Regions from separate parts of the Pseudomonas sp. DTU_2021_1001937_2_SI_NGA_ILE_001 genome, predicted to be linked through region 2. Evidence: predicted binding sites of a transcription regulator. Region 2 holds the regulator's gene; the other holds the start of a gene.
What was found. The regulator sigma-54, encoded in region 2, starts transcription at its own class of promoters, with help from an activator protein. The targets are predictions, from matches to a motif close to ANTGGCATNNANNTTGCTNT.
Positions count from the first base shown of each region.

Region 1: the regulator sigma-54 is predicted to act here: its motif matches at 8,474-8,493, upstream of glnA (glutamate--ammonia ligase).

Region 1 covers NZ_CP135971.1:3,443,848-3,458,286, forward strand. The annotation lists gene RRX38_RS14780 (haloacid dehalogenase-like hydrolase) at 1-529, opposite strand, end outside; gene RRX38_RS14785 (dihydrofolate reductase) at 686-1,204, opposite strand; gene RRX38_RS14790 (DUF2868 domain-containing protein) at 1,297-2,676, shown strand; gene RRX38_RS14795 (DUF3482 domain-containing protein) at 2,669-4,048, shown strand; gene RRX38_RS14800 (YkgJ family cysteine cluster protein) at 4,307-4,762, shown strand; gene typA (translational GTPase TypA) at 4,851-6,671, opposite strand; gene thiI (tRNA uracil 4-sulfurtransferase ThiI) at 6,805-8,259, opposite strand; gene glnA (glutamate--ammonia ligase) at 8,594-10,000, shown strand; gene RRX38_RS14820 (chorismate mutase) at 10,217-10,786, shown strand; gene RRX38_RS14825 (hypothetical protein) at 10,931-12,151, shown strand; gene RRX38_RS14830 (DUF4124 domain-containing protein) at 12,225-12,758, shown strand; gene RRX38_RS14835 (DUF4124 domain-containing protein) at 12,760-13,386, shown strand; gene glnL (nitrogen regulation protein NR(II)) at 13,718-14,439, shown strand, end outside.
Region 2 covers NZ_CP135971.1:2,657,017-2,671,455, reverse strand. The annotation lists gene pmbA (metalloprotease PmbA) at 1-161, shown strand, start outside; gene RRX38_RS11460 (DUF6124 family protein) at 305-511, opposite strand; gene RRX38_RS11455 (FagA protein) at 1,051-1,434, shown strand; gene RRX38_RS11450 (class II fumarate hydratase) at 1,427-2,803, shown strand; gene RRX38_RS11445 (hypothetical protein) at 2,835-3,287, shown strand; gene RRX38_RS11440 (superoxide dismutase) at 3,289-3,900, shown strand; gene RRX38_RS11435 (HPr family phosphocarrier protein) at 4,116-4,388, opposite strand; gene rapZ (RNase adapter RapZ) at 4,404-5,267, opposite strand; gene ptsN (PTS IIA-like nitrogen regulatory protein PtsN) at 5,270-5,734, opposite strand; gene hpf (ribosome hibernation-promoting factor, HPF/YfiA family) at 5,747-6,055, opposite strand; gene RRX38_RS11415 (RNA polymerase factor sigma-54) at 6,166-7,659, opposite strand; gene lptB (LPS export ABC transporter ATP-binding protein) at 7,815-8,540, opposite strand; gene lptA (lipopolysaccharide transport periplasmic protein LptA) at 8,541-9,086, opposite strand; gene lptC (LPS export ABC transporter periplasmic protein LptC) at 9,073-9,645, opposite strand; gene kdsC (3-deoxy-manno-octulosonate-8-phosphatase KdsC) at 9,672-10,211, opposite strand; gene RRX38_RS11390 (KpsF/GutQ family sugar-phosphate isomerase) at 10,211-11,185, opposite strand; gene RRX38_RS11385 (ATP-binding cassette domain-containing protein) at 11,472-12,281, shown strand; gene mlaE (lipid asymmetry maintenance ABC transporter permease subunit MlaE) at 12,281-13,078, shown strand; gene mlaD (outer membrane lipid asymmetry maintenance protein MlaD) at 13,078-13,545, shown strand; gene RRX38_RS11370 (ABC transporter substrate-binding protein) at 13,556-14,218, shown strand; gene RRX38_RS11365 (lipid asymmetry maintenance protein MlaB) at 14,215-14,439, shown strand, end outside.

The DNA of each region.
Region 1 (14,439 bases), 790 kb from region 2:
GCTCGGTCTGCCCGGTAAACACCTTGGGCGGGCTGACTTCCAGGGTCTTGACCTGGTCACCGTCGTAGTAGGTCGCCGGAATCGGCTTGTCCAGGGCCATCAGCTCGTCGACGTAGCCTTTCAGCTCCTTGAGGGTGAAGCCGGAGAACACCTGGGCCACCCAGGGGTAGCAGACCATGTCGTCCAGCTCGCACAGGCGGTAGTAGTAGCTGAACAGGCTTTCCTTGTGCTCGGCGGTGTCTTTGAAGGGGATCAGCTTCAGCGAAGGGTCGAGCTTCTCGCGGGTGAGCAGGCCCTTGCTTTCCAGATAGGGCAGCAGCGATTCCTCGAGGTCGAAGCGGTAACTGGTGTTGTCCATGTCGAACACCGCGTAGTTACCTTTGTTGGCATTGGCCGCGATCATCGCGTCCAGCGCCTTGGCGGCCGGCTCGGGCCAATGCTTCAACTCGGTGGCAGACGCCGGACCGGCCAGGGCGAAGCCCAGGCTAAGGCAGAGTGCGCTGGCTAACAGTCTTGGCTGAAACTTCATCACAGACATCCCCTTTTCATGACAAAGGCAGGACCGTAACAAAATTGCATGACAGTTAGCGCGCCTGGACGACCGCTTCGTTGCCAAATACGCCAGCGACATGGTCGATAGCGACAGCACACGGCAAAAACGACAATTTGATGGCAGAAATGTGAATCAGCCTGCGCGGCGTTCCCACACCTCGAAGTGATAGGCCGGCTTGTCGCCTTCGGCCGGGTTGGCCTGGGTCGAGACCCGTTGCCACTGTGCGGTATCGAACGCGGGGAACCAGGCATCGCCGGCCGGGCTCAGTTCGACGCGGGTCAGGTAAAGGCGGTCGGCATGCGGCAGGCCTTCGGCATAGAGTTGTGCGCCACCGATGAGCATCACTTCCTCGACGCCCTGCTCGGCTGCCCATTGCTCGGCGCGTGCCACGGCGGCCGGCAACGAGTCATAGACCTCGGCACCTTCCAGTTGCAGCCCGCTCTGGCGGCTGACCACCAGGTTGAGCCGGCCCGGCAGCGGACGGCCCAGCGAATCCCAGGTCTTGCGGCCCATGATGATCGGCTTGCCCAGGGTGGTCGCCTTGAAATACTTGAAGTCCCCCGGCAGGTGCCAGGGCATGGAATTGTCGATGCCGATCACCCGGTTTTCACCCAGGGCGGCGATCAGGCTGAGGGGGAGCTGTCTGTTCATGCCGGCGAGCATACCAGAGCGAAGGAACTCGTACCCTAAAGGCCTATCACAGCGGTTATGCTGCCTGTCCGTTTTCTGCCAAGGGACGCTGTGTGACTGCCCCGAATTCTCTCGACTCCTTGTGGCTGACCGAAGCGGTGCGCCTGCGCGAAGCCCAGGCTGGCCCCCTCGACGATCAGCAGGCCAGCCGCCAGGCACGCGCCGCCGGTGGTGACTTCGCCACGCGCCTGCAACAACGAGCCCACTGGCTGGCCGAGCGCGATGGCATGCTCGCGGCCCTGCGCCGTTGGAAACAGGGCGCACGCCTGGCACTGCTGGCCCTGGCGCTGTTCGCCCTGGCCAGCGGCGCCGGCCTGGCCTTCGCCGCATTGGGTGGTACGCCCGGCTCGATCAATGTGTTTCGCGCCGTGGGCAGCCTGCTGGGCCTGAACCTGCTGCTGTTGCTGGCCTGGACCCTGGGCATGCTGCTGAGCCGGCATGCCGGTGCCAGCCTCGGGCAGCTGTGGCTGTGGCTGAGCGGTCGCCTGGCGCGTGACGCCCAGGCCGTGCAACTGGCCCCCGCCCTTTTACTACTGTTGCAACGCCAGCGCCTGGAGCGCTGGGCCTTGGGCCTGCTGAGCAACGGCTTGTGGCTGCTGGCGCTGCTCAGCGCACTGGTGGTACTGCTGGCGATGATGGCCACGCGGCGCTACGGCTTCGTCTGGGAAACCACCATTCTGGGCAGCGACACCTTCGTCAGCCTTACTCAACGACTGGGCACCCTGCCCGCCTGGCTGGGCTTCAGCGTGCCCGACGCCGAGACCATTCGCGCCAGTGGCAACGGTCCCGCCGGTCTAGACGATGCGCGCCAGGTCTGGGCCGGCTGGCTGGTCGGGGTGCTGCTGATCTACGGCATCCTGCCGCGCCTGCTGCTGACCCTGCTGTGCCTGTGGCGCTGGCACCGCGGTCGCCAGGCCCTGAGCCTGGACCTCGACGACCCGGCCTACCAGCACCTGCGCGAGCGTCTGATGCCGGCCAGCGAACGCCTGGGCGTCAGCGACGCCGCACCGGCCCGGCTGCATGAAGTTCCACGCCCCACGGCGAAGCTGGCCGAGGGCAGCGCGCTGATGGTCGCCCTGGAGCTGGACGATCAGCAGCCCTGGCCACCGGCACAGGCTGCACAGGTGGCTGACGCCGGTGTGCTGGACAGCCGCGAGTCGCGCCATCGCCTGCTCGAACAACTGACCCAGAACCCTCCGGCGCGCCTGCTGATCGCCTGCGATCCGCGCCGCTCACCCGACCGCGGCAGCCTGGCGCTGCTCGCCGAACTGGCGCGCAATGCCGGGCAGACCCGCGTGTGGCTGCTGCCGGCCCCCGCCGGGCAGCAGCTGGATACCGAACGCCTGGGCGACTGGCAGGACGCCCTGCAAGCGCTGCAACTGCCTGGCCATACCCAGGCCCCGATGAACTGGCTGGAGAGCGGCCATGACTGACGCACATCGCCCGCTGAAGCTGGCCGTGGTCGGCCACACCAACGTGGGCAAGACCTCGCTGCTGCGCACCCTGACCCGCGACGTGGGCTTTGGCGAGGTGTCGCATCGCCCGAGCACCACCCGCCATGTGGAAGGTGCACGCCTGTCCGTCGACGGCCAGGCGCTGCTGGAGCTGTACGACACGCCAGGGCTGGAAGACGCCATCGACCTGCTCGACTACCTGGAGCGCAGCACCCAGGGCGAGCGCCTGGACGGCCCGGCGCGGTTGCAGCGCTTTCTGCAGGGCAGCGAGGCGCGCCAACGCTTCGAGCAGGAAGCCAAGGTGCTGCGCCAGTTGCTGGCCTGCGACGCCGGTCTGTACGTCATCGACGCCCGCGAGCCGGTGCTGGCCAAGTACCGCGACGAACTGGCGATTCTCGCCGGGTGTGGCAAGCCGCTGCTGCCGGTACTGAATTTCGTCAGCCGCCCCCAGGCCCGCGAAGCGGACTGGCGTGAGGCCTTGTCGCGCCTGGGCCTGCATGCCCTGGTGCGCTTCGACAGCGTGGCGCCCCCGCAGGACGGCGAGCGCCGGTTGTACGAAAGCCTGGCGCTGTTGCTGGAAAACGCCCGGCCCCAACTGGAGCGCCTGATCAGCGACCTGGAAACCCAGCGCCAGGCCAGGCGCCATGCCGCAGCGCGGCTGATCGCCGACTTGCTGATCGACTGTGCCGCCAGCCGGCGCAGTGTGCCGGCGCAGGCCGACCCCGAACGCCAGGCCATCGAGGCGCTGCATCAGGCCGTGCGTCAACGTGAGCAGCAGTGCGTCGAGTCGCTGTTGCAGCTCTATGCCTTTCGCCCCCAGGACGCCTCGACCGGCGACCTGCCGCTGCTCGACGGGCGTTGGGGCGACGATCTGTTCAACCCCGAGACCCTGCGCCTGTTGGGCGTACGGGTCGGCGGTGGCGTAGCGGCAGGGGCGGCAGCCGGTGCCGGGGTGGACCTGCTGGTCGGCGGCCTGACCCTGGGTGCAGCAGCGCTGGCCGGGGCCATTGCCGGCGGCGCGCTGCTGACCGCCAAGGGCTACGGCAACCGCCTGCTCGGCAAGCTCAAGGGCGAACGTGAGCTGACCGTGGACGACGCCGTGCTGCGTTTGCTGGCCTTGCGGCAGCGGCAATTGCTGCTGGCGCTCGACGCGCGTGGGCATGCGGCGATGCAGCGCATCGAGCTGGAGACACCGCAGGACACCCAATGGCGTACCGGCAAGCTGCCCGCCCCGTTGCGCCGGGCACGCGCCCATCCGCAATGGTCGAGCCTGAACCCGCATGCGCGACCCAGCCAGGCCGAACGCCAGGAAGCCCGTGAACGCCTGGCTGAAGTGCTACAAGCCTCATGAGCCGCGACAACCGGTGGGAGCGGCTTTAGCCGCGAAAGCGCCAGGAAATTCACTGCATTTGTTGTGAACAGGCGGTCGCTTCGCGGCTGAAGCCGCTCCTACCTGGTCGCACAGCGCTTAGTCGAACGGTATTGCGGCTAAAGCCGCTCTGTGACCGGATTTCTGCCTGCCAGGCGACCAAGGGTGCTTGCACTGCCTACCGCAAACCCCGGCGGGCCGGTATGATCCCGCGCCCGTGATGACCACCCAGAAAACAGAATGAAACCCACCCTGATCGCCGCCGCCGAACTCGACCGCCTGGAAACCTGGGCCAAGTACTCCAGCCACATGTGCGGGGGCTGCATGTCCACCTGCTGCACCCTGCCGGTCGAAGTGAAGATCAAGGACCTGATCCGCATCGGCATCGTCGACGAGTTCGAACAGGGTGAGCCGCCGAAGAACATCGCCAAGCGCCTGCTCAAGGAAGGCATCATCGAGCGCTTCAACCAGAAGACCGGCATCTTCACCCTGCAGCGCATGAGCAACAACGACTGCCTGTACCTGGACCGCAAGAGCCGCCTGTGCACCATTTACGACAAGCGCCCGGACACCTGCCGCAACCACCCGAAGATCGGCCCGCGCCCCGGCTACTGCGCCTACAAGCCCAAGCCGGCGGAAAAGAACGCCAACTCTGCGGTGAGCCGTGGTCCGACCCGCGTATCGCTGGATTTCTGATGCGCTGAAGCCGAACCTTCCACCCGCACAAACGAAAACGCCCCCGGTCTTGCGACCGGGGGCGTTTTCATTCAGCCGGGGCTAAGTCTCACGCCTTGGCTTTCTTGGCAGCGCGGGTACGCTCGCCTTCGTCGAGGATCTTCTTGCGCAGACGGATCGACTTCGGCGTCACTTCGCACAGCTCGTCGTCCTGGATGAATTCCAGGGCCTGTTCCAGGGTGTGGCGAACCGGCGGAACCAGGGCGATGACCTCGTCCTTGCCCGAAGCACGCATGTTGTCGAGCTTCTTGCCTTTGGTCGGGTTCACGCCCAGGTCGTTGTCACGGCTGTTCAGACCGATGATCTGGCCGTTGTAGATGTCCTGGCCGTGCTCGATGAACAGCTTGCCACGAGCCTGCAGGGTTTCCAGCGAGTAGGTCAGCGCCTTGCCGGTTTCGACCGAAACCAGAACGCCGTTGAGGCGGCCGGACATCTGGCCTGGCTTCATGGTGTCGTAGCGATCGAAGATCGAAGTCAGGATGCCAGCACCGTTGGTCAGGGTCAGGAACTGGTTACGGAAACCGATCAGGCCACGGGCCGGAACGTTGTACTCCAGACGCACACGGCCTTTGCCATCCGGCACCATGTTGGTCAGGTCGCCCTTACGCAGACCCATCTCTTCCATGACCTTGCCCTGGGATTCTTCAGGGATGTCGATGGTGACGTTCTCGAACGGCTCCTGCTTGACGCCGTCGACTTCGCGGATGATCACTTCAGGACGGCCCACGGCCATCTCGAAGCCTTCACGGCGCATGGTTTCGATCAGAACCGAGAGGTGCAGCTCACCACGGCCGGAAACCTTGAATTTGTCGGCCGAGTCGCCTTCTTCAACGCGCAGGGCCACGTTGTACAGCAGTTCCTTGTCCAGACGTTCCTTGATGTTACGACTGGTGACGAACTTGCCTTCCTTGCCGCAGAACGGCGAGTCGTTGACCTGGAAGGTCATCGAAACGGTTGGCTCGTCGACGGTCAGGGGCTTCATGGCCTCGACGTTGTTCATGTCGCACAGGGTGTCGGAGATGAACAGCTCTTCGAAGCCGCTGATGCAGACGATGTCGCCAGCGGTGGCTTCTTCGACGTCGACGCGGTGCAGGCCGTGGTGACCCATCAGCTTGAGGATACGACCGTTGCGCTTCTTGCCTTCGGTGTCGATGGCGATCACCGGGGTGTTCGGCTTGACGCGGCCACGGGCGATACGGCCCACGCCGATGATGCCCAGGAAGCTGTTGTAGTCCAGAGCGGAGATCTGCATCTGGAACGGGCCGTCGACGTCGACGCTTGGCGCCGGAACGTGGTCGACGATGGCCTGGTACAGCGCGGTCATGTCTTCGCCCATGGCGGTGTGGTCCAGACCGGCGATGCCGTTCAGGGCCGAGGCGTAGACGACCTGGAAGTCCAGCTGGTCTTCGGTGGCGCCGAGGTTGTCGAACAGGTCGAAGATCTGGTCCAGAACCCAGTCAGGACGCGCGCCTGGACGGTCGACCTTGTTGATCACGACGATCGGCTTCAGACCGGCTTCGAAGGCCTTCTTGGTCACGAAGCGGGTTTGTGGCATCGGGCCGTCCTGGGCGTCGACCAGCAGCAGCACGGAGTCGACCATCGACATCACGCGCTCTACTTCACCACCGAAGTCGGCGTGGCCGGGGGTGTCGACGATGTTGATGCGGTAGTCGTTCCAGCGGATGGCGGTGTTCTTCGCCAGGATGGTAATGCCGCGCTCTTTTTCCTGGTCGTTGGAGTCCATCACGCGCTCGTCGTTGAGCTCGTTGCGCTCCAGAGTGCCGGACTGACGCAGCAGCTTGTCGACCAGAGTGGTTTTACCGTGGTCAACGTGCGCGATGATGGCGATGTTGCGGAGATTTTCGATCACTTGTGTATCTCGATCAGAGGATTCGGTCTGCCGTCCGGACGCGGGCGGCGATTAACGTTGGAAATCTTCAGGTACGGCCGTGACAGCGTCGGGGGGCCGGTGACGCAAGCCACAGGCAAACAGCCCCGGGCGTTTAGCTCGGTCGATATACGCGCACATTGGCATGCCCCTCACTGAGCAGGTGGTGAGCATGCAGGCGGCTCATGACGCCTTTGTCGCAATACAGCAGGTACTGGCGGTTGCCATCCAGTTCCTTGAAGCGGCTGTTCAGTGCATAGAACGGCACGGCTTGTACTTCAACGCCAGGCACGTCCAGCGGCTGGTCTTCCTGGGCATCCGGATGGCGGATGTCGAGAATGACCTGGCCGGCCAGGGCCTGGTGGACTTCTTCGACCGCGACCTGCTGGCTGAGGTCGTCGATCACCCGGTCGATCGCCACCAGCCTGGCGCGCTCCAGGGCACGGTCCAGGACCGCCATGTCGAAGCGCGTCTCTTCGTGCTCGACGCGGTAGCGCTTGGCGCTGGTCTTCGGGTTGACCGAGATCACCCCGCAATATTCGGGCATGTGCCGGGCGAAATCGGCCGAGCCGATCTGGGTCGCCAGGTTGACGATGTCCTGCTTGTCGGTGGCGATCAGCGGACGCAGCACCAGCTTGTCGGTCACCGAGTCGATGGTCGCCAGGTTCGGCAGGGTCTGGCTCGACACCTGGGAAATCGCCTCGCCGGTGACCAGCACGTCGATCTCCAGGCGTTCGGCCATCGCCGAGGCTGCGCGTAACATCATACGCTTCAACACTACACCCATATGACCGTCGTCGACTTTCTGCAGGATTTCGCCCAGCACTTCTTCGAACGGCACGCTGATGAACAGCACGCGCTGCGAGCTGCCGTACTTCTTCCAGATGAAATGCGCGACTTCCATCACGCCCAATTCATGGGCACGGCCGCCGAGGTTGAAGAAGCAGAAGTGCGCCATCAGGCCACGACGCATGATCTGGTAGGCCGCCACGGTGGAGTCGAAGCCACCGGACATCAGCACCAGGGTCTGTTCCAGTGCACCCAGCGGGTAGCCACCCAGGCCCTGGTGCTGGCTGTGCACCACGAACAGGCGGTCGTCACGGATCTCCATGCGCACCAGCAGCTCGGGATTCTTCAGGTCGATGCCGGCGGCACCGCACTCGCGACGCAACTGGCTGCCGACGTAGCGCTCGACGTCCATGGAACTGAAGGAATGCTTGCCGGCCCGCTTGCAGCGCACCGCGAAGATCTTGCCGGGCAGCAGGTCGGCGTAATGCTGCCGACACTTGGCGACGATGTCGTCGAGGTCGCCCAGCGGGTATTCGGCCACTTGCAGGAAGTTGGCGATGCCGGGCATGCAGCTCAGCCGCTCGGTGATGCCCTGCAGGATCTTCGGATCGGTTTCCCGGGTCTCGACCTCCAGGTTGTCCCAGACGCCGCCCACGACAATGTTTTCGTCCAGCTCGCGCAGCACGGTGCGGATGTTCTTGGCCAGCTGGCGGATGAACTTCTTGCGCACCGGCGGGCTTTTGATAGTGATTTCTGGGAAAACTTTGACGATGAGCTTCATGGAAACAGTGCGTGAAGGGCCGACAAAAAAAGAGGGGCGCGGATTATAGCGGAAATTGCTCAAGCTTTGACCAACTATCGTACATCCGATTGTCAGCGCACCAAAAAGGGTCAAACTCGGAAAAATAAGCATCAATAAGGTGCAATATTTTTCCAGGAATTTCGTGGATGCGACGTAAACGCTTGTATTTGGGGCGGCCAGCCCATCTCGGGGCACTGGCATGCAAATTGCTCCCTTGTGAGGCAGGTAGCCATGGCAGAGTATTTTGCGCCGGCATCACCCAAATTCAGAGGCCCCTACAAAAGCATCGGCCTCAACCCACCCGGAGGACACTATGTCGAAGTCGGTTCAACTCATCAAAGATCATGACGTTAAATGGATTGATCTGCGCTTCACTGACACCAAAGGCAAGCAGCAGCACGTCACCATGCCGGCACGCGATGCGCTGGACGACGACTTCTTCGAAATCGGCAAGATGTTCGACGGTTCCTCCATCGCCGGCTGGAAAGGCATCGAAGCCTCCGACATGATCCTGCTGCCGGACGACGAGTCCGCCGTACTGGACCCGTTCACCGAAGAGCCGACCCTGATCCTGGTCTGCGACATCATCGAGCCGTCCACCATGCAGGGCTACGATCGCGACCCACGCGCCATCGCCCACCGCGCCGAGGAATACCTGAAGAGCACCGGTATCGGTGACACCGTATTCGTAGGCCCGGAGCCTGAGTTCTTCATCTTCGACTCGGTCAAGTACAAGTCCGACATCTCCGGCTCCATGTTCAAGATCTTCTCCGAGCAAGGCTCGTGGATGACCGACCAGGACGTGGAAGGTGGCAACAAGGGCCACCGTCCAGGCATCAAGGGCGGCTACTTCCCGGTTCCACCGGTCGACCACGACCACGAAATCCGTACTGCCATGTGCAACGCACTGGAAGAGATGGGTCAGGTCGTCGAAGTTCACCACCACGAAGTGGCCACCGCCGGTCAGAACGAAATCGGCGTGAAGTTCAACACCCTGGTCAAGAAGGCTGACGAAGTACAGACCCTGAAATACGTGGTCCACAACGTTGCCGACGCCTACGGCCGCACCGCGACCTTCATGCCGAAGCCTCTGTACGGCGACAACGGCTCGGGCATGCACGTGCACATGTCCATCGCCAAAGACGGCAAGAACACCTTCGCCGGCGAAGGCTATGCCGGCCTGTCCGACACCGCCCTGTACTTCATCGGCGGCATCATCAAGCACGGTAAGGCCCTGAACGGCTTCACCAACCCGTCGACCAACTCCTATAAGCGTCTGGTCCCAGGTTTCGAAGCTCCGGTGATGCTGGCCTACTCGGCCCGTAACCGCTCGGCCTCGATCCGTATTCCATACGTTTCCAGCCCACGCGCCCGCCGCATCGAAGCCCGCTTCCCGGATCCGGCTGCCAACCCATACCTGGCCTTCGCCGCCCTGCTGATGGCTGGCCTGGACGGTATCCAGAACAAGATCCACCCAGGCGATGCCGCCGACAAGAACCTGTACGACCTGCCACCAGAAGAAGCCAAGGAAATCCCGCAAGTGTGCGGCAGCCTGAAAGAGGCCCTGGAAGAGCTGGACAAAGGCCGTGCGTTCCTGACCAAGGGCGGCGTGTTCTCCGACGACTTCATCGATGCCTACATCGAGCTGAAGTCGGAAGAAGAAATCAAGGTCCGTACCTTCGTACACCCTCTGGAATACGAGCTGTACTACAGCTGCTGATTCCTGTTGCGCCGCCTGCCGGCGCATCGAGAGGCCACCTTCGGGTGGCCTTTTTTTTGCCCTGCCGCAGCCGGTCCTGCCTGAACAGCTGGGCATCCTGGCCTTGCGCGGCTTCAACCGCGCAAGGGCCGGGAGGCGACCAATAGATATTCATCGCACACCCGTCATCCGGCTGTGCCATGCTGCATCGCCGTTCCGATTTCCTGGAGGTTCTCCATGCTTTCGTCCTGCCTGCCGCGCCCTTCCCGCCTGGGTTTTGCCGCACTGGCACTGCTCAGCCTGCTGACAGCCTGTACCAGCACCCGCCATCCCCCCGAAGCCCTGGCACCGCTGCTGGGCGATATCGAGCAGCGCCTGGCCCTGGCTACCCCCGTGGCGCTGAGCAAATGGGACAGCGGCCAGCCGGTCGAAGACCGCCCCCGCGAGCGCCAGGTGATTGACCGGGCCGCCGAGCGCGCCCGCGAGTGGCAGGTCGACCCGGCCTGGGCACGGCAACTGTTCGCCGACCAGATCGAAGCCAGCAAGATCAGCCAGCACGCCAGCCTCGACGCCTGGAAACGCCAGGGCCAGGCGCCGCAGACCCCACGCCTGAACCTCGCCACACAGATTCGCCCGGCCCTGGATGACCTGCAGGAACGCATGCTCCAGGACATGGCGCACTTTGCGCCGTATCGCGCCGATGGCGCCTGTCGGCAATGGCTCGCCGATCGGCAACGCCAGGTTCAGGGCGACGCCTCGTACCTGCAGGCCTGGCACCAGGCGACTGCCAGCCTTTGCGCCCGCTAGCAGGGTGACCGGGCAACACTCAGGCGGCCTGCAAATAGTCGAAAATCAGCGCCGCCTTATTCCGCATCTGATGGCAAAATCATTCCCCGCCAGGGCTGCGCACCGGCACAGGAACGATTCAGACAGGGAAATACCACGTTCAGCATGAGCCACCACGACCCCGCCATCGACGCCCCCGTGCCCGTGCACACTGAAGGGCGGCATGTCATCGACCTTACCGGCCCCCGCAGCCACACCCTGTCCATGGAGCCTGGGGTCGGCAGCCTGCGCATTGGCCCGGCGGCGCTCGGCAAGAAGGCCGACCTGCACGCCGAGGCCCACGAGCGGCTCGCCTGGAATGCCTTCGATCCTTTCGCCACTCAGGCCGGTTCACCCTGGCCACGCTTTCTCAGCTATACCGGCGGTGACACCGGCTTCGTGAGCTGGGCCAGCCAGCGCTCCATCGAGGAAATGGTCTGGACGCCGCTACTAGCCGAAGACACCTGGGTCGATGCCAGCCAGGCCGCCCTGCACCGCCTGGCGATCCACCTGGCGCCTGCAACCAGCCGCCTGCGCATGACCCTGCCCAGCCACACCACCTGGGCCTACCGGCATCTCAGCCTGAACGGCGAACTGTCACGCTTCGTGGCCGAGGGCGACCTGCCCTGGTCACTGGCCTTGGCACCGCGCACCAGCCCGCGCCGTCAGGGGCCGCCCTTCGAATTGCCAGACCTGGGCATCCTGCATCAGGTCGAACACCTGGCCCTGCAAAACGGCCCGATGGCCCAACCGGTTTCGCTCAAGTGCCTGCGGCGCTTCACCCAGTTGCGCAGCCTCGACCTGTGGGGGCATTTCTGCGACCTGCAGGAGCTGGCCCGCCACCCGCGGCTCGAAGCCCTGGAGTTACGCTTCATGCCCGACCTTCAGGGCCTGCCGGCACTGGACAGCTGGCCGGCCCTGGAGCGTTTCATCGCCTTCAATGTCGAGGAAGCCACCGGCAAGCGTCTGCGCCAGCAGGTCAAGGCACGGGGTCGGGTGCGGGGCTGGAACGGCCACGCCTCGGTCAGCCAGCTGCGCAAGCCGCTGTGGTGGGAGGCGGAGTACGGCCGGCCGTTCTCCGCCTGGCCCAAGCGCCTGGCCAAGATCGCCAACGGTGCCTACGACCAGGCCCTGGCCAGCCTGGCACTGGCCGCAGACGCGGTACAGGCAGAAGCGGCATTCAGCGCCTTCGCCCGACACTTCAACTCGCTCAAGGGCATCGAGAGCAGCGAGCGCGATGACCTGGGCGAGGCCATCTGGCAACTCAGCCAGAGCGAACATGCCATGCGCCTGGGGGTCAGCGCCGAACGGGCGCAGGCGTGGTTCGACCAGGTACGCGATTACTGACACCCCGCCAGGCAACGGCGGGCGATCTGCATTATGCTGAGGCTCCATCGCCTGCCCGCTTTTAGAGACTCCCATGCGCCGTCGCCTTGCCTGCCTGTCGTTGCTGATCTGCCTGCCCGCCATGGCGCAGATCTACAAGTACACCGACGCCAACGGCAACACCGCCTACAGTAACCAGCCCCCCGACGGCACACGTGCAGAGTCGGTGGAGCTTAAACCGCTCAACAGCATCCCCACGCCACCTGCCCCGGCCGCTTCATCGCCATCAGCTGCCGCGCAGCCCGCGCCGCCAGCAGCGGCCGAAACCTTCACCTATCAGGAGCTGGCCCTGACCGGCCTGCCCGAAGAGGGCGCCATCCGTGCCAATGACGGCACCTTCAGCATCGGCGTGAAGATCGTGCCCAAGCTGCAGCCCGGCCATCGCCTGCAATTGCTGGTAGACGGCACCCCCTACGGCCAGCCCACCAATGTGCCGCAATTGCAGGTGGTGAATCTCGACCGCGGCGAGCACCGCTTCGCGGTGCTGGTGCATGATGTGCGCCGGGTCATCCAGCAGAGCCCGACCGTGACCCTGACCGTATTGCGCGCCGCCGCAGGAAGGCCTTGAGATGCCCAGCCTGCGCGCCCTGTTGTCGTGCCTGCTGCTGGCGGCGCTGCCGGCCGTGGCCACACCGATCTACACCTACATCGATGCCGAGGGCAATCGGGTCTTCACCGACCAGCCGCGCAAGAACGCCAAGCGCCTGGACGTGACCCCCACAAACAACATGAGCAGCACGCCGCGCACCCGGGACGTCAAGATCGGCCCTGCACAACCGGTTAAAAAGCCCATGTTCCATTACCAGTTGCTGCGCATCCTGGTGCCGGAGCCGGACAGCACGGTACGCAGCGGCGAAGGCAAGGTGATCGTCACGGTCAGCAGCGACCCTGCCCTGCAGGACGGCCATCGCTACCTTCTGCTGCTCGATGGCCAGCCAGTGGGCGCGCCAGGGCGCAGCCCGGTGTTCGCCTTGGACAACCTCGATCGCGGCACGCACCAGATTTCCGTGGAGATCTACGACGAACTGGGCCGCCTGCTGGAAAAGACCCCCAACCAGCCTTTCCACCTGCAACGCATCTCGCTGAACCAGAAACGCCTGGCCAACCCCTGCAAGGCCGAAGAGTACGGTGTGCGTCCCGAGTGCCCGCTCAAGGACAAACCGGAAGAAAAGCGCAGCTGGGTGCCGTTCCTCTAATCAGAGCAGGCAAAGTGTCTGTATTTGGGGCAGGCGCCCACCCCGGCGCCACAATGCACTAAACTGGTGCACAACTCGTCCTATCTTGGCTTGATCGGCCCCACTTCGGGTCAAAGCAGGCAATCGTGCGTCGCTGTGAGGCCACAACGGCACAAAAAAAGCCCGGTTTTCATGCGCCATACGCTTCTTTTCGGAGCCTTGGTTTGGTTCTTGCAACCTTGACCGGCACAGCACCCTGCCAAGCACTGTCCCATGATCGTGCCGATGCCAAGGACGTCACCCGACGCCCATGCCACACGATGAAAAGTGCCAGAAGAGGTCACCCGGATTCATGACTATCAGCGATGCGCTGCACCGGTTGTTACTCGACAACCTGACCACTGCGACGATTCTGCTCAATGCCGACCTGCGCCTGGAGTACATGAACCCCGCCGCGGAAATGCTCCTGGCCATCAGCGGCCAGCGCAGCCACGGACAGTTCATCAGCGAGCTGTTCACCGAGTCTGCCGAAGCGCTCAGTTCGCTGCGCCAGGCCGTGGAGCAGGCCCACCCGTTCACCAAGCGCGAGGCCATGCTCACCGCGCTGGCCGGCCAGACCCTGACCGTCGACTACGCCGTCACGCCGATCCTCAGCAAGGGCGAGACCCTGCTGCTGCTGGAGATCCACCCGCGTGACCGGCTGCTGCGCATCACCAAGGAAGAAGCGCAGCTGTCCAAGCAGGAAACCACCAAGATGCTGGTGCGCGGCCTGGCCCACGAAATCAAGAACCCCCTGGGCGGTATCCGTGGCGCGGCGCAACTGCTGGCCCGCGAGCTGCCCGAGGAAAGCCTCAAGGACTACACCAACGTCATCATCGAAGAGGCCGACCGCCTGCGAAACCTGGTCGACCGCATGCTCGGCTCCAACAAACTGCCATCGCTGGCCATGACCAACGTCCACGAGGTACTGGAGCGGGTCAGCAACCTGGTAGAAGCCGAAAGCCAGGGACGCATCATCCTGGTGCGCGACTACGACCCGAGCATCCCCGACGTGCTCATCGACCGCGAGCAGAT
Region 2 (14,439 bases):
AGAATGGCGAGATCCAGTTCCCGGTCCAGGAAGTCACGATTGCCGGCAACATGCGCGAGATGTTCCGCCAGATCGTCGCCGTGGGCAGCGACCTGGAGCTGCGCGGCAACATTCGCACCGGCTCGGTGCTGATCGAGCGCATGACCGTCGCGGGCAGCTGATCCTTCAAGGCGGCACCAGTAGGAGCGGCTTTAGCCGCGAATCGCCAGGATATTAACTGCATCGGTGGTGAAGTGCAGTGAATTCGCGGCTGAAGCCGCTCCTACCGGGTGTGGCTGGAGCACCGCTATGAGCCCTGCTTGAATCAGGCCGTTTCCAGCCGCTCCAGGGTTTCGTCGAGCAGTGACTGGGCCAGGCCGATCAGGTGATGGGTGGATAGGGCCAGATCGCGTTGCGGGCCGTTGAGCTGATCGGCGCTTTCATAGGCGGTGGCGGCGGCGCTGCGTAGCACGTTGTGGATGTGGAGCAGGGCGTCTTCGAGGCAGGGTGGGTCGGGAATTACGGTTTTCATGACGTCGTCCTGATGAGGGCCACCGGACGGACGCTGCTAAACGTGCGAGAGGTGGCGGCTTTGTCGCGGGTTAGCAGACCGGTGGACGACGCAAAAACCGGCGCACCCGAAGGTGCCCCACGCAAAGCCGCCATAGGCGGTACATGCGTGCGGTCGTCACAACGAGCTGCTAAACCCGATCGCTGATATTCAGCGACGAACGCAGCCTAGTGTTCGACGATACCCCATGCAAGAGGCCGGGATTTTCTCGGAAAGTTCGCACAAATGAAAGCGAAATGACCGCAGGAAAAGCCTGACTGATGGGTAGGAATTGCCCCGGCAAGCGAAATTTCCCCCTTGATCAGCCCGACAGGGTAGGAGCGGCTTCAGCCGCGAAGACGGCGTCACATTCACAGCAAATGTATTTTCTTTACCGGCATTTTCGCGGCTAAAGCCGCTTGTACCCGATTCTTGCGCTCGTGGCCTCGGCAAATTCCAGGGTTGTCATGATTCTTAATCTCAATTAATAATGAGTATCATTAATTGGGTGAGAGGGGCTCATGGCGTCTGTCCTGCATGAATTGCCGCAGCTGCAAAGCTGGCACGCACTGGGTCTGCGGATCCGTTGCGGGCTCGACCCGGACGAGCCTCGCCTCATCGATCACTACCTCGCCGAAGGCCGCTATCTGGCCCGCTTCAAGGGCATTCCCAATCGCCATATCGCCCAGGCCTCATTCCGCCTGTTGCTCGACACCGCCCGCGACACGGTGCTGCCGTGGCACTGGCGCTGCCTGTGCCTGGACCAGTGCTGGCGGCCGCTGCGGGATCTCAAGACCCTGGCGAGCGACCGCCAATGGCGCGCCTGCGCCTATGAGCTGGCCAGCTGCGTGCTGCAACCTTCGATTTCTCTCACTGAACTGCTGCAAGGACATTCCGATGAGTAATACCCGTATCGAACGCGACAGCATGGGTGAACTGCAGGTGCCCGCCGAGGCGCTGTACGGTGCCCAGACCCAGCGTGCGGTAGACAACTTCCCGATCAGCCAGCAGCGCATGCCGCGGCAGTTCATCCGTGCCTTGCTGCTGGCCAAATCTGCCGCAGCCAAGGCCAACCTGGAGCTGCAGCAGATCAGTGCCGGGCAGAGCCGTGCCATCGTCCAGGCCGTCGAGCAACTGCTGGCCGAGGACTTCATGGTGCATTTCCCGGTGGATATCTTCCAGACTGGCTCCGGCACCAGCTCCAACATGAACGCCAACGAGGTGATCGCCACCCTGGCCACACGCATCCTGGGCGAGACGGTCAACCCCAACGACCATGTCAACTGCGGCCAGAGCAGCAACGACATCATCCCTACCACCATCCATGTCAGTGCCGCCTTGGCCTTGCATGAGCACCTGCTGCCGGCACTGGAGCACCTGGTCAAGGTCACTGCCGACAAGGCCGTACAGGTGCATCCGTTCGTCAAGACCGGCCGCACCCACCTGATGGACGCCATGCCGGTGCGCATGAGCCAGGTGCTCGACGGCTGGGCCAGCCAGCTGCGCGCCAACATCGTCAACCTGCAGGCGCTGCAGCCGAGCCTGCAGTCCCTGGCCCAGGGTGGCACCGCCGTCGGCACCGGCATCAACGCCCACCCCGAATTCGCCCAGCGCTTCAATGCTCACCTGAGTGCCCTGAGCGGAGTGACCTTCACCCCTGGCCAGAACCTGTTTGCGCTGATCGGTTCGCAGGACACCGCCGTGGCCGTCTCCGGTCAGCTCAAGGCCACTGCGGTCTCGCTGATGAAGATCGCCAACGACCTGCGCTGGATGAACTCCGGCCCCTTGGCCGGGCTTGGTGAGATCGAACTCGAAGCCTTGCAGCCCGGGTCGTCGATCATGCCGGGCAAGGTCAACCCGGTGATCCCCGAGGCCACCGCCATGGTCGCCGCCCAAGTGATCGGCAACGACGCGGCGATCACGGTGGCCGGGCAGTCGGGCAACTTCGAGCTGAACGTGATGTTGCCGATCATCGCCGACAACCTGATGCGCAGTATCGAGCTGCTGGCCAACGCCAGCCGCCTGCTGGCCGACAAGGCCATCGCCAGCTTCAAGGTCAACCAGGCCAAGCTCCAGGAGGCGCTGTCGCGCAACCCGATCCTGGTCACCGCACTCAACCCGATCATCGGTTACCAGAAGGCCGCCGAGATCGCCAAGAAGGCCTACCAGCAGGGCCGCCCCATTATCGATGTGGCCCTGGAACACACCGACCTGCAACGCAGCCAGCTGGAGACGTTGCTCAACCCCGAAAAACTCACCGCCGGCGGGATCTGAGCGAGTCGCGCCCGGCGTTCTGGAGGTGATCATGCAGCATTGGAAACGCACCATCGAACAGGCCAATCGCTGTTTCAACCTCGGCGACTGGGTCGAGGCTCGTGAGTTGTACCTTCAGGCCCTGGCGCTCGCCCAGGTGCTGTTCGAGCGCTGGGCGGACGCGGACGAAGCCGTGGCCGCCTGCGTCATTTCCCATCACAACCTGGCCGACCTGCACCTGAGCCTGGGGCAGCCGGAGGAGAGCGCCGAATACCTCTGCGCTATCCATCAGCGGCTGCTGCAGGCCGTTCAGAACCCACGGCTGCCCGAAGCCCTGCGCCAGGCGGCCTTGCGCCACAGCAACCACACCTATGCCGAGCTGCTGAATTTCATCAGCGAACACGGTGAGTACCCGCGCACCCAGCGCCTGCTGAGCGGCGTGGGTGAGCGTGAGCCTGGCGTGCGCCGGCATTCGCCGATCGGCCAATACCAAGGAGTCCACTGATATGCCCTATACCTTGCCTGCACTGCCCTACGCCTACGAGGCGCTGGAGCCGCACGTCGACACGCAAACCATGCAGATCCACCACACCAAGCACCACCAGACCTACATCGATAACATCAACAAGGCCATCGCCGGCACCGAGTACGAGTCGCTGCCGGTCGAAGAGCTGGTGGCCAGGGTCAACAGCCTGCCGGAAAACCTGCGCCCGGTGGTCATCAACCACGGCGGCGGGCACGCCAACCACTCGCTGTTCTGGACCGTGATGAAGCCCCAGGGCGGTGGCCAGCCAAGCGGTGTGCTGGCCCAGGCCATCGATACGCAACTGGGCGGCTTCGAAGCCTTCAAGAGTGCGTTCACCGACGCGGCGGTCAAGCGCTTCGGCAGCGGCTGGGCCTGGCTGAGCGTTACCCCAGAGAAAAAACTGGTGGTCGAGCACAGCGCGAACCAGGACAGCCCGCTGATGCACGGCAACACGCCGATCCTGGGCCTGGATGTCTGGGAGCACGCCTACTACCTGAAGTACCAGAACCGCCGCGCCGAATACATCGGTGCCTTCTACAACGTCATCAATTGGGATGAAGTGGCGCGCCGCTACCAGGCAGCGCTGGGCTGATGCTCGTGGTGGAAAAAGCCGCGCAGGGTAGAGGTTCAAGTACTGCGGGCGTGCGTCTCAAGCGCTTGCGCCGGGTTCTGGGCAGCCTGTTGTTGTTTGGCGGAGTTGTCCTGCTGGTGGCCCACGCGGTCACATGGCTGGGTGCCTAGACGCCCAGGCGATCACGAAAAAGGGGATACCGTGTGGCATCCCCTTTTTTGTGCTCGCTGGCGTGGTCACTCGCCTTCATCGAACTTGTTGTTGATCAGCTCGACCAGGCCATCGAGAGCCTGCTCGTCCTGTTCGCCTTCGGCGAACAGGTGGATGTCGGTGCCCTTGCCAGCGGCCAGCATCATGACGGCCATGATGCTCTTGCCGTCCACCAGGCTCTCCGGCGAGCGGCCGACCTTGATCTGGCAGGGGAACTTGCCGGCCACGCCGACGAACTTGGCAGCGGCCCGGGCGTGCAGGCCCAGTTTGTTGATGATGGTGATTTGACGAACGGGCATCGCAGTGAAAGTCCTTCAGCTGAGGTCGCGGTGACGGACCTGAACGTTCTTGAGTGTTTGTTGCAGGATCTGGCCCAGGCGTTCGGTCAGGTAGACCGAGCGGTGGTGCCCGCCGGTGCAGCCAATGGCAATGGTGACATAGGAACGGTTGCTGGCCGCGAAGCGCGGCAGCCATTTGTTCAGATAGGCGAAGATGTCCTGGAACATCTCTTCTACGTCTGGCTGCGCTGCCAGGTACTCGGCCACCACCGGGTCCAGACCGGAATGCTCGCGCAGCTCCGGCTTCCAGTAAGGGTTGGGCAGACATCGCACGTCGAACACCAGATCGGCATCCACCGGCATGCCGCGCTTGAAGCCGAAGGATTCGATGAGAAACGCGGTGCCGGGTTCCGGCTTGTTCAGCAGGCGCAACTTGATGGTGTCGCGCAGCTGGTAAAGGTTCAGGTGCGTGGTGTTGATCTTCAGGTCGGCCAGGTCGACGATCGGGCCGAGCAGCAGGCTCTCGTCGTGGATGGCTTCGGCCAGGGAGCGCTGCGAGCTGCTCAACGGATGGCGGCGACGGGTTTCCGAAAAACGCTTGAGCAGGGTGGCATCATCGGCGTCCAGGTAGAGCACGTCGCACTGGATATGTCGGGCGCGGAGTTCTTCCAGGATCTGCGGAAAGCGGCTCAGATGGCTGGGCATGTTGCGCGCGTCGATCGAGACCGCCAGCAGCGGCTCGGTCTGTTCGGTGTTGAGCAGTGCGCGTTCCGCCAGCTCGGGCAGCAGGCCCGCTGGCAGATTGTCGACGCAGTAGAAACCGTTGTCTTCCAGCATGTCGAGCGCAGTGCTCTTGCCGGAACCGGAACGACCACTGACGACGATCATGCGCGGGCTCATGGTCAATGGCCCTTGAGTTCTTTCAGCACTGCCTGGTACAGCGCATCGCTGCTTGGCGCGGCGCGCAGCTGCCGGCGGACCTCGTCGCGGTCGAGCATGCTGGCGATCTGGCGCAGCAGTTCGAGGTGCTCGTTGGTGGCAGCCTCGGGGACCAGCAGCACGAACAGCAGGTCGACGGGCGCGCCGTCGATGGCGTCGAAGTCGACCGGGGTTTCCAGGTGCAGCACCGCACTGACCGGCGATGAGCAGTTGGCGAGGCGGCAGTGGGGAATGGCAATGCCATTGCCAAAGCCCGTGGAGCCGAGCTTTTCACGGGCCACGAGGCTTTCGAATACGGTATTGGCTTCGAGTTGCGGTACTTCACGGCCGATCAGGTTGGCAATCTGTTCGAGTACGCGCTTCTTGCTGCCGCCCGGCACGTTCACCAGGGAACGGCCGGGGGTCAGGATATCTTCAAGTCGGATCATGGGTCGGGTGTGTTAGCGAGCGGTCGCACCCTTGAGGATGCTTTGCTGCTTTTCCTTGTGCTTGAGCAATTGTCTGTCGAGCTTGTCGGTGAGCAGGTCGATGGCCGCATACATGTCGTCATGTTCGGCGTTGGCCACCACTTCACCACCAGGGATATGCATCGTGGCTTCGATTTTCTGTTTCAGCTTCTCGACCGTCATGGTGACCTGGACATTGGTGATCTTGTCGTAATGTCCTTCGAGTTTCTTGAGTTTGAGCTCCACATATTCGCGCAGGGGCTTGGTCACTTCCAGTTGGTGTCCACTGATGTTGACTTGCATACTGCTCTCTCCTTTGCCTGTGCATAAGAGGCAGGCCGTGCCTGCCACTGGAACGCTTTGGCCGGGTTCGGCTGCGATCGAGCTCGGGATCGCCGCCTGAACCCCATCGGTCACATCAGCCGCTTGCGCTCGCTGGAGGGTGCAATGCCCAGCGATTCGCGGTACTTGGCGACGGTGCGACGGGCGACTTGAATGCCTTGTGCCTCCAGTAAACCAGCGATCTTGCTGTCACTCAATGGCTTTTTCTGATTTTCCGCGGCCACCAGTTTCTTGATGATGGCGCGGATCGCCGTGGACGAGCATTCGCCGCCTTCGGAGGTGCTGACGTGGCTGGAGAAGAAGTATTTCAACTCGTATATGCCGCGTGGCGTATGCATGAACTTCTGCGTGGTGACCCGGGAAATGGTCGATTCGTGCATGCCTACCGCTTCGGCGATGTCGTGCAGGACCAGCGGTTTCATGGCTTCGTCGCCGTACTCCAGGAAGCCGCGCTGGTGCTCGACGATCTGCGTGGCGACCTTCATCAGCGTTTCGTTGCGGCTCTGCAGGCTCTTGATGAACCAGCGCGCTTCCTGCAACTGGTTGCGCATGAAGGTGTTGTCGGCGCTGGTGTCGGCGCGGCGTACGAAACCGGCGTACTGCGGGTTGACGCGCAGGCGTGGCACCGCCTCCTGGTTCAGCTCCACCAGCCAGCGGTCGCTGTCCTTGCGCACGATCACGTCAGGCACCACGTACTCCGGCTCGCTGGACTCGATCTGCGAACCAGGGCGGGGGTTGAGGCTCTGCACCAGTTCGATGACCTGGCGCAGTTCGTCTTCCTTGAGCTTCATGCGCCGCATCAGCTGCGAATAGTCGCGACCGCCGAGCAGGTCGATGAAGTCGCTGACCAGGCGCTGGGCTTCGCTCAGCCAAGGGGTCTTGGCGGGCAGCTGGCGCAGTTGCAGCAACAGGCATTCGCCGAGGGTGCGCGCCCCCACCCCGGCCGGTTCGAACTGCTGGATGCGATGCAGCACGGCCTCGATCTCATCGAGCTCGATATCCAGCTCCGGGTCGAAGGCTTCCAGCAGTTCGTCGAGGGATTCTTCCAGGTAGCCCTGGTCGTTGATGCAGTCGATGAGGGTGACGGCGATCAGGCGATCGGTGTCGGACATCGGTGCGACGTTGAGCTGCCAGAGCAGATGGCTTTGCAGGCTCTCGCCGACCGAGGTGCGGGTGGTGAAGTCCCAGTCATCGTCGTCGCTGCTGGGCAGGCTGCTGGCACTGGTCTGGTAGATGTCTTCCCAGGCGGTGTCGACCGGCAGCTCATTGGGGATGCGCTCGTTCCAGTCGCCTTCCTCGAGGTTGTCCACCGTGGTGGCGGTTTCCTGGAAGGTCGGTTCCTGTGGCTCGCTGGTCACCTTGTTCTCGACGTTGTCCGCCATGGGGTCGGAATTGTCGAAGTCGTCGCCTTCTTCCTGGCGTTCCAGCATCGGGTTGGATTCCAGCGCTTCCTGGATCTCTTGTTGCAGATCCAGGGTCGAGAGCTGAAGCAAGCGGATGGCCTGTTGCAGCTGCGGCGTCATCGTCAGCTGCTGGCCCATTCTCAAGACTAGCGATGGTTTCATGGCAGTTGCTCAACACCTTCATTCGCCGGCGCCGGAGAGCGCCATCCACTACAGGGCGCCTGGGCGCCGCCTTATAAGCAAATTATATGCCTGAAGCCCGAGTGCTTGCCTAGAGCGTCATGACAAATAATCTGTTGTCAACAGCCTGAGCGCTGTCAGAGGCGGAATTCGTGGCCCAGGTAAACCTCTTTCACCAGCTGGTTGGCCAGGATGGTCTCGGCATCGCCTTCGGCGATCAGCTGGCCGTCGTTGACGATGTAGGCGGTTTCGCAGATGTCCAGGGTCTCACGCACGTTGTGGTCGGTGATCAGGACACCGATGCCCTTGGCCTTGAGGTGATGGATGATCTGCTTGATGTCGCCGACCGAAATCGGGTCTACACCGGCGAAGGGTTCGTCGAGCAGGATGAACTTCGGCGAGGTGGCCAGGGCGCGGGCGATCTCCACGCGGCGGCGTTCACCACCGGACAGGCTCATGCCGAGGCTGTCGCGGATGTGGGTGATGTGGAATTCCTGCAGGAGGCTTTCCAGTTCCTTGCGGCGGGCGGCGGCATCGAGTTCCTTGCGGGTCTCGAGGATCGCCATGATGTTGTCGGCCACGCTCAGCTTGCGGAAGATCGAGGCTTCCTGTGGCAGATAGCCGATGCCGGCACGGGCGCGGCCGTGCATGGGCTGGTGACTGACGTCCAGGTCGTCGATCAGTACGCGGCCCTGGTCGGCCTGGACCAGGCCGACAATCATGTAGAAGCAGGTCGTCTTGCCGGCGCCATTGGGGCCCAGCAGGCCGACGATCTGACCGCTGTCGATGGACAGGCTGACATCGCGTACGACCTGGCGGCTCTTGTAGCTCTTGGCCAGGTGCTGGGCTTTAAGCGTCGCCATTTACTGCGCCTTCTGCTGCTGTTCGGTTTTCTTTTTCGGCTGGATGACCATGTCGATGCGCGGACGTGGCGCGGTGACCTGGTTGCCTGTGGCGCGGCCGGCACTGACGACCTGGCGCACGGTGTCGTAGACGATCTTCTCGCCTTCGGAGGTGTTGCCGTCGTTGATGACCTTGGCCTTGTCGATCAGCACGATGCGATCCTGCGCCGCGTAGTACTGGATGGTGACGGCATAGGCCTGGACGATGGGCTTGTCCACCGCGGGCTTCTGCTCGTAATAGGCCAGGTTGCCCACCGAAGTGAACACGTCGACTTCGCCCTGGGCATTGCGGGTGATGGTCACGGTGTTGCCGGTGATCTTCATCGAGCCCTGGGTGATGATTACGTTGCCTTTATAGGTGGCGATGCCTTTTTTGTCGTCCAGCTGCGCGTCGTCGGACTGGATGTGGATCGGCTGATCACGGTCGGTCGGCAGGGACCAGGCGCTCGCGCTTCCCAGTGCTGCGCCCAGGCCGAGCAATAAAGGGAGGGTTTTAACGAGCGTCATACTGTCCTCTTACTTTGGACAACAGGTCCATCCTGCCGTCTTTCAAATAGGCTTTCATCCCGACCGCCGTGCTGACACCGCCGGCGGCGTCGATTTTAACGGCTTGCTCGGTCTGCGCATATTGCTTCTGTGGGAATACAGTCATCCGACTGCTGGTGATGATGGTCGCGCGTTGCTTTTCATCGGTGCGCGCCACGCGAACGTTGTCGATCAGCTCCACCTGGTCCCCGGAGGGCGAGACCTCGGCACGGGTACTCTGCACATGCCAGGGGTAGAGCGTGCCACGGTACATCTGCAGGTCCGGGGTGGTCACCAGGGACACCTCGGTGGCCTTCAGGTGCTCGACCTTGTCGGCGGTCATCTCGTACTGGACCTTGCCGTCGGGCAGGTACTGCACGCTGCGCGCATTGATGACGTAATAGTCGATGGCCGTGTCGTCGGCCACTTGTGCCGGCTGGTCCATGAAACTTTCCGGGCTGACGTTCCAGTAGCCGGCTGCAGCCAGCAGCAGGGCGAGAGCGCCGAGAACCAGGTAAGTGCGGATCTTTTTGCTGAGCATATGCGGCTTCTATAAAAAGACGGTTTCTACAGATAAGCGGCCAGGGCGGCATCCAGCTTGCCCTGGGCAGCGAGAATCAGTTCGCAGAACTCGCGTGCGGCACCTTCGCCACCGCGAGCCTGGGTCACGCCATGGGCGTGCTGGCGAACGAAGGGCGCGGCATTGGCCACGGCCATCCCCAAACCGACGCGGCGGATCACCGGCAAGTCTGGCAGATCGTCACCCAGGTAGGCGACTTCTTCGTAGGTCAGGTTCAGTTCGCCAAGCAGCTGGTCGAGTACCACCAGTTTGTCTTCGCGGCCCTGGTACAGGTGCGCGATGCCGAGATTCTTCGCTCGGCGCTCGACCACCGGTGTCTTGCGTCCGCTAATGATAGCCGTTGTGACACCCGAAGCGATGAGCATCTTGATGCCCTGGCCGTCGAGGGTGTTGAAGGTCTTGAATTCGCTGCCGTCTTCCAAGAAGTACAGACGGCCGTCGGTCAGTACTCCATCGACGTCGAAGACTGCCAGGCGGATGCGTTGGCCGCGTTGCTGCAATTGTTCGTTCACTGCGTGATTCTCCATTACATCACCCCGGCTCTGACCAGGTCCTGCAGGTTGAAGGCGCCCACCGGGCGATCTTCCTGGTCGACGACGATCAGTGCGTTGATCTTGTGATCTTCCATGATCTTCAGCGCCTCGGCGGCGAGCATCTCGGCGCGCACCGTCTTGCCGTGCACGGTCATCACCTGGTCGATGCTGGCCTGGCGGATGTCCAGGGCGCGGTCCAGGGTGCGGCGCAGGTCGCCGTCGGTAAATATTCCGGCCAGGCGGCCGTCGGGTTCGACGATGGCGGTCATGCCCAGGCCCTTGCGGGTCATTTCCAGCAGGGCGTCGCGCAGCGAGGTGCCGCGCGGGACGCTGGGCAGGGTGTCACCGCTGTGCATGACGTGTTCGACCTTGAGCAGCAGGCGCCGCCCCAGCGCACCGCCGGGGTGCGAGAAAGCGAAATCCTCGGCGGTGAAGCCACGCGCTTCGAGCAGTGCGACAGCCAGTGCGTCGCCCATCACCAGGGCGGCGGTGGTCGAGGAGGTCGGTGCCAGGTTCAGCGGGCAGGCTTCCTGTTCGACGCGCGCATTGAGGTTGACGTCGGCGGCCTTGGCCAGGGTCGACTCCGGATTGCCGGTCAGGCTGATCATGCGGATGCCCAGGCGCTTGATCAGCGGCAGCAGGGTGACGATCTCGCTGGTGGTTCCAGAATTGGACAGGGCCAGAATGATATCGTCACGCGTGATCATCCCCATGTCGCCATGGCTGGCTTCGGCAGGGTGGACGAAGAACGCCGGGGTTCCGGTGCTGGCCAGGGTGGCGGCGATCTTGTTGCCGATGTGTCCCGACTTGCCCATGCCGACCACCACGACCCGGCCTTTGCTGGCCAGGATCAGCTCGCAGGCACGCACGAAATCGCCATCGATGTGTCCCAGCAGGCTCTCGATGGCTTCTATCTCTAGGCGGATGGTGCGCTGTGCGGATTGGATCAGGTCGCTGGATTGGCTCATGTCAGGGTCGGTCAGACTGGGAAAAGGCGGGGATTATAGCCGTAATGTCGATCCGGCTCACGCCCTGATCGTCGCAGCCGTTCGCCGATGTGTTCCCGGTGCGTGACGAGGCCGGGCGGCGCTGTAGCAAATGGATATGAAAGCGGAGGCGGTGCGCCGGTTCCGTGCTTGGGTGGTGTGCCGTGGCGATGATATAGTGCGCGGCTTGTCCGGCCCGTTCAGGCCGCTCTTGCCTTCGCTCTGGCGGAGGTGGCGCCATGACTGGGTCGTATCGCAAGGAGTTTAGATGAGTGCCGATGACGCTTACGCGGTCGAATTGAAGGGCGTTACCTTCAAGCGCGGTGCCCGCAGCATTTTCAACGATGTCGATATCCGTATTCCCAAGGGCAAGGTCACCGGGATCATGGGCCCATCGGGCTGTGGTAAGACCACGCTGCTGCGCCTGATGGGCGCCCAGCTGCGCCCGGATACCGGTGAGGTCTGGGTCAATGGCCAGAACCTGCCGCAATTGTCGCGTGGCGACCTGTTCGATGCGCGCAAGCGCATGGGCGTGCTGTTCCAGAGTGGCGCGTTGTTCACCGACCTGGACGTGTTCGAGAACGTGGCCTTCCCCCTGCGGGTGCACACCGAACTGCCGGAGGACATGATCCGCGACATCGTGCTGCTCAAGCTGCAGGCCGTTGGTCTGCGCGGTGCGGTCGAACTGATGCCCGACGAGCTGTCCGGCGGCATGAAGCGCCGGGTCGCCCTGGCCCGTGCCATCGCCATGGACCCCGAGATCCTGATGTACGACGAGCCGTTCGTCGGCCAGGACCCCATTGCCATGGGCGTTCTGGTGCGTCTTATCCGTCTACTCAACGATGCCCTGGGAATCACCAGCATCGTGGTCTCCCACGATCTGACCGAAACCGCGAGCATCGCCGATTACCTCTATGTGGTCGGCGATGGCCAGGTGCTGGGGCAGGGTACGCCGCAAGAGCTGATGGCCTCGGATAACCCGCGCATTCGCCAGTTCATGACCGGTGAGCCGGATGGTCCCGTACCTTTTCACTATCCGGCCTCGGATTTTCGCGAAGACCTGTTGGGGAAGCGCTGATGCGCAAGAAATCAATCATGGAGCGTATCCGCCTGCTCGGGCGCTCGGCCATCGATGTGGTGACCGTGCTCGGTCGTTCCGGCATCTTCCTGGCCAATGCCCTGCTCGGGCGCAGCAGCGTCGGCAGCGGTTTCCAACTGCTGGTTCGGCAGCTGTATTCGGTAGGGGTGATGTCGCTGATCATCATCGTCGTTTCGGGCATGTTCATCGGCATGGTGCTGGCCTTGCAGGGCTTCAGCATCCTCACCAAGTACGGTTCGGAGCAGGCGGTGGGGCAGATGGTCGCCCTGACCCTGCTGCGCGAGCTGGCCCCGGTGGTCGCTGCGCTGCTGTTCGCCGGGCGTGCCGGTTCGGCACTGACCGCCGAAATCGGCAACATGAAATCCACCGAGCAGCTGTCGAGCCTGGAAATGATCGGTGTCGACCCGCTCAAGTACATCATTGCGCCGCGCCTTTGGGCCGGCTTCATCTCGCTGCCGGTGCTGACCCTGATTTTCAGCGTGGTGGGGATCTGGGGAGGCTCGTGGGTGGCCATCGACTGGCTCGGCGTCTATGAAGGATCGTTCTGGTCCAACATGCAGAGCAGCGTTTCCTTTACCGACGATGTGCTCAATGGCCTCATCAAAAGCGTCGTATTTGCCTTGGTAGTGACCTGGATCGCCGTTTTCCAGGGTTATGACTGCGATCCCACCTCCGAGGGGATCAGTCGGGCCACGACCCGGACCGTGGTATACGCCTCGCTGGCAGTGCTGGGCCTGGACTTTATTCTGACCGCCTTGATGTTTGGAGACTTCTGATGCAAAACCGCGCCATCGAAACCGGTGTCGGACTGTTCCTGCTGGCCGGCATCCTGGCCCTGCTCCTGCTGGCCCTGCGTGTCAGTGGTCTGAGCACCAGCGCGACCAGCGACACCTATAAACTTTACGCCTACTTCGACAATATCGCCGGTTTGACTGTCAGAGCCAAGGTGAGCATGGCAGGTGTGACCATCGGCCGGGTGACGGCGATCGATCTGGATCGTGACACCTTCACCGGTCGGGTGACCATGGAAATCCAGAAGTCGGTCGACAACCTGCCTTCCGATTCCACGGCTTCGATCCTCACCGCCGGTCTGCTGGGTGAGAAATATGTCGGTATCAGCGTGGGTGGCGACAACACCCTGCTCAAGGATGGCGGAACGATCCACGACACCCAGTCGTCCCTGGTGCTCGAAGACCTGATCGGTAAATTCCTGCTCAACACCGTGAGCAAAGAAGCCAAATAAGGAGCTTTCCATGATCTCTATCCTGCGTCGCAGTCTGCTGGTCCTGCTGGTCCTGCTGGCCGTGTTGCCGATGCTGGCCAACGCGGCGGCCGCCCCGTCGGCCCATGATCTGGTGAAGGGGACCACCGACCAGTTGCTCAGCGACCTGTCGGCCAACCGCGAGCAATACAAGGCCAACCCCAACGCCTTCTACGACGCGCTGAACCGCATCGTCGGGCCGGTGGTGGATGCCGATGGCATTTCGCGCAGCATCATGACCGTGAAGTACTCGCGCAAGGCGACGCCCGAGCAGATGCAGCGTTTCCAGGAAAACTTCAAGCGCAGCCTGATGCAGTTCTATGGCAACGCGCTGCTGGAGTACAACAACCAGGGCATCACCGTTTCGCCTGCCAAGGATGAAAGCGGCGACCGCACCAGTGTCGACATGCAGGTCAAGGGCAACAACGGTGCGGTCTATCCGGTTTCCTACACGCTGGAGAAGATCAACGGCCAGTGGAAGGTGCGCAACGTGATCATCAACGGCATCAACATCGGCAAGCTGTTCCGTGACCAGTTCGCCGACGCCATGCAGCGCAACGGCAACGACCTGGACAAGACCATCGATGGTTGGGCCGGCGAAGTCGCCAAGGCCAAGGAAGTCACCGATCAGGCCACCGAGAAGTCGGCGCAATGACCGAGTCTGCCGTACGCCTGATCGGGGCTGGCGAGCTGCGGCTGGTCGGCGTGCTGGACTACAGCACCGGCCCGCTGCTGCGCAAGCAGGGCGCGGCGCTGATCCGTTCCAGCACGCTGCCGACACTGGTCATCGACTGTTCCGGGGTCAGCCGGTCCACCAGCGTTGGCCTGGCCCTGCTGCTGGCCTTCATGCGTGATGCCGCTGTGGCGGGCAAGTCG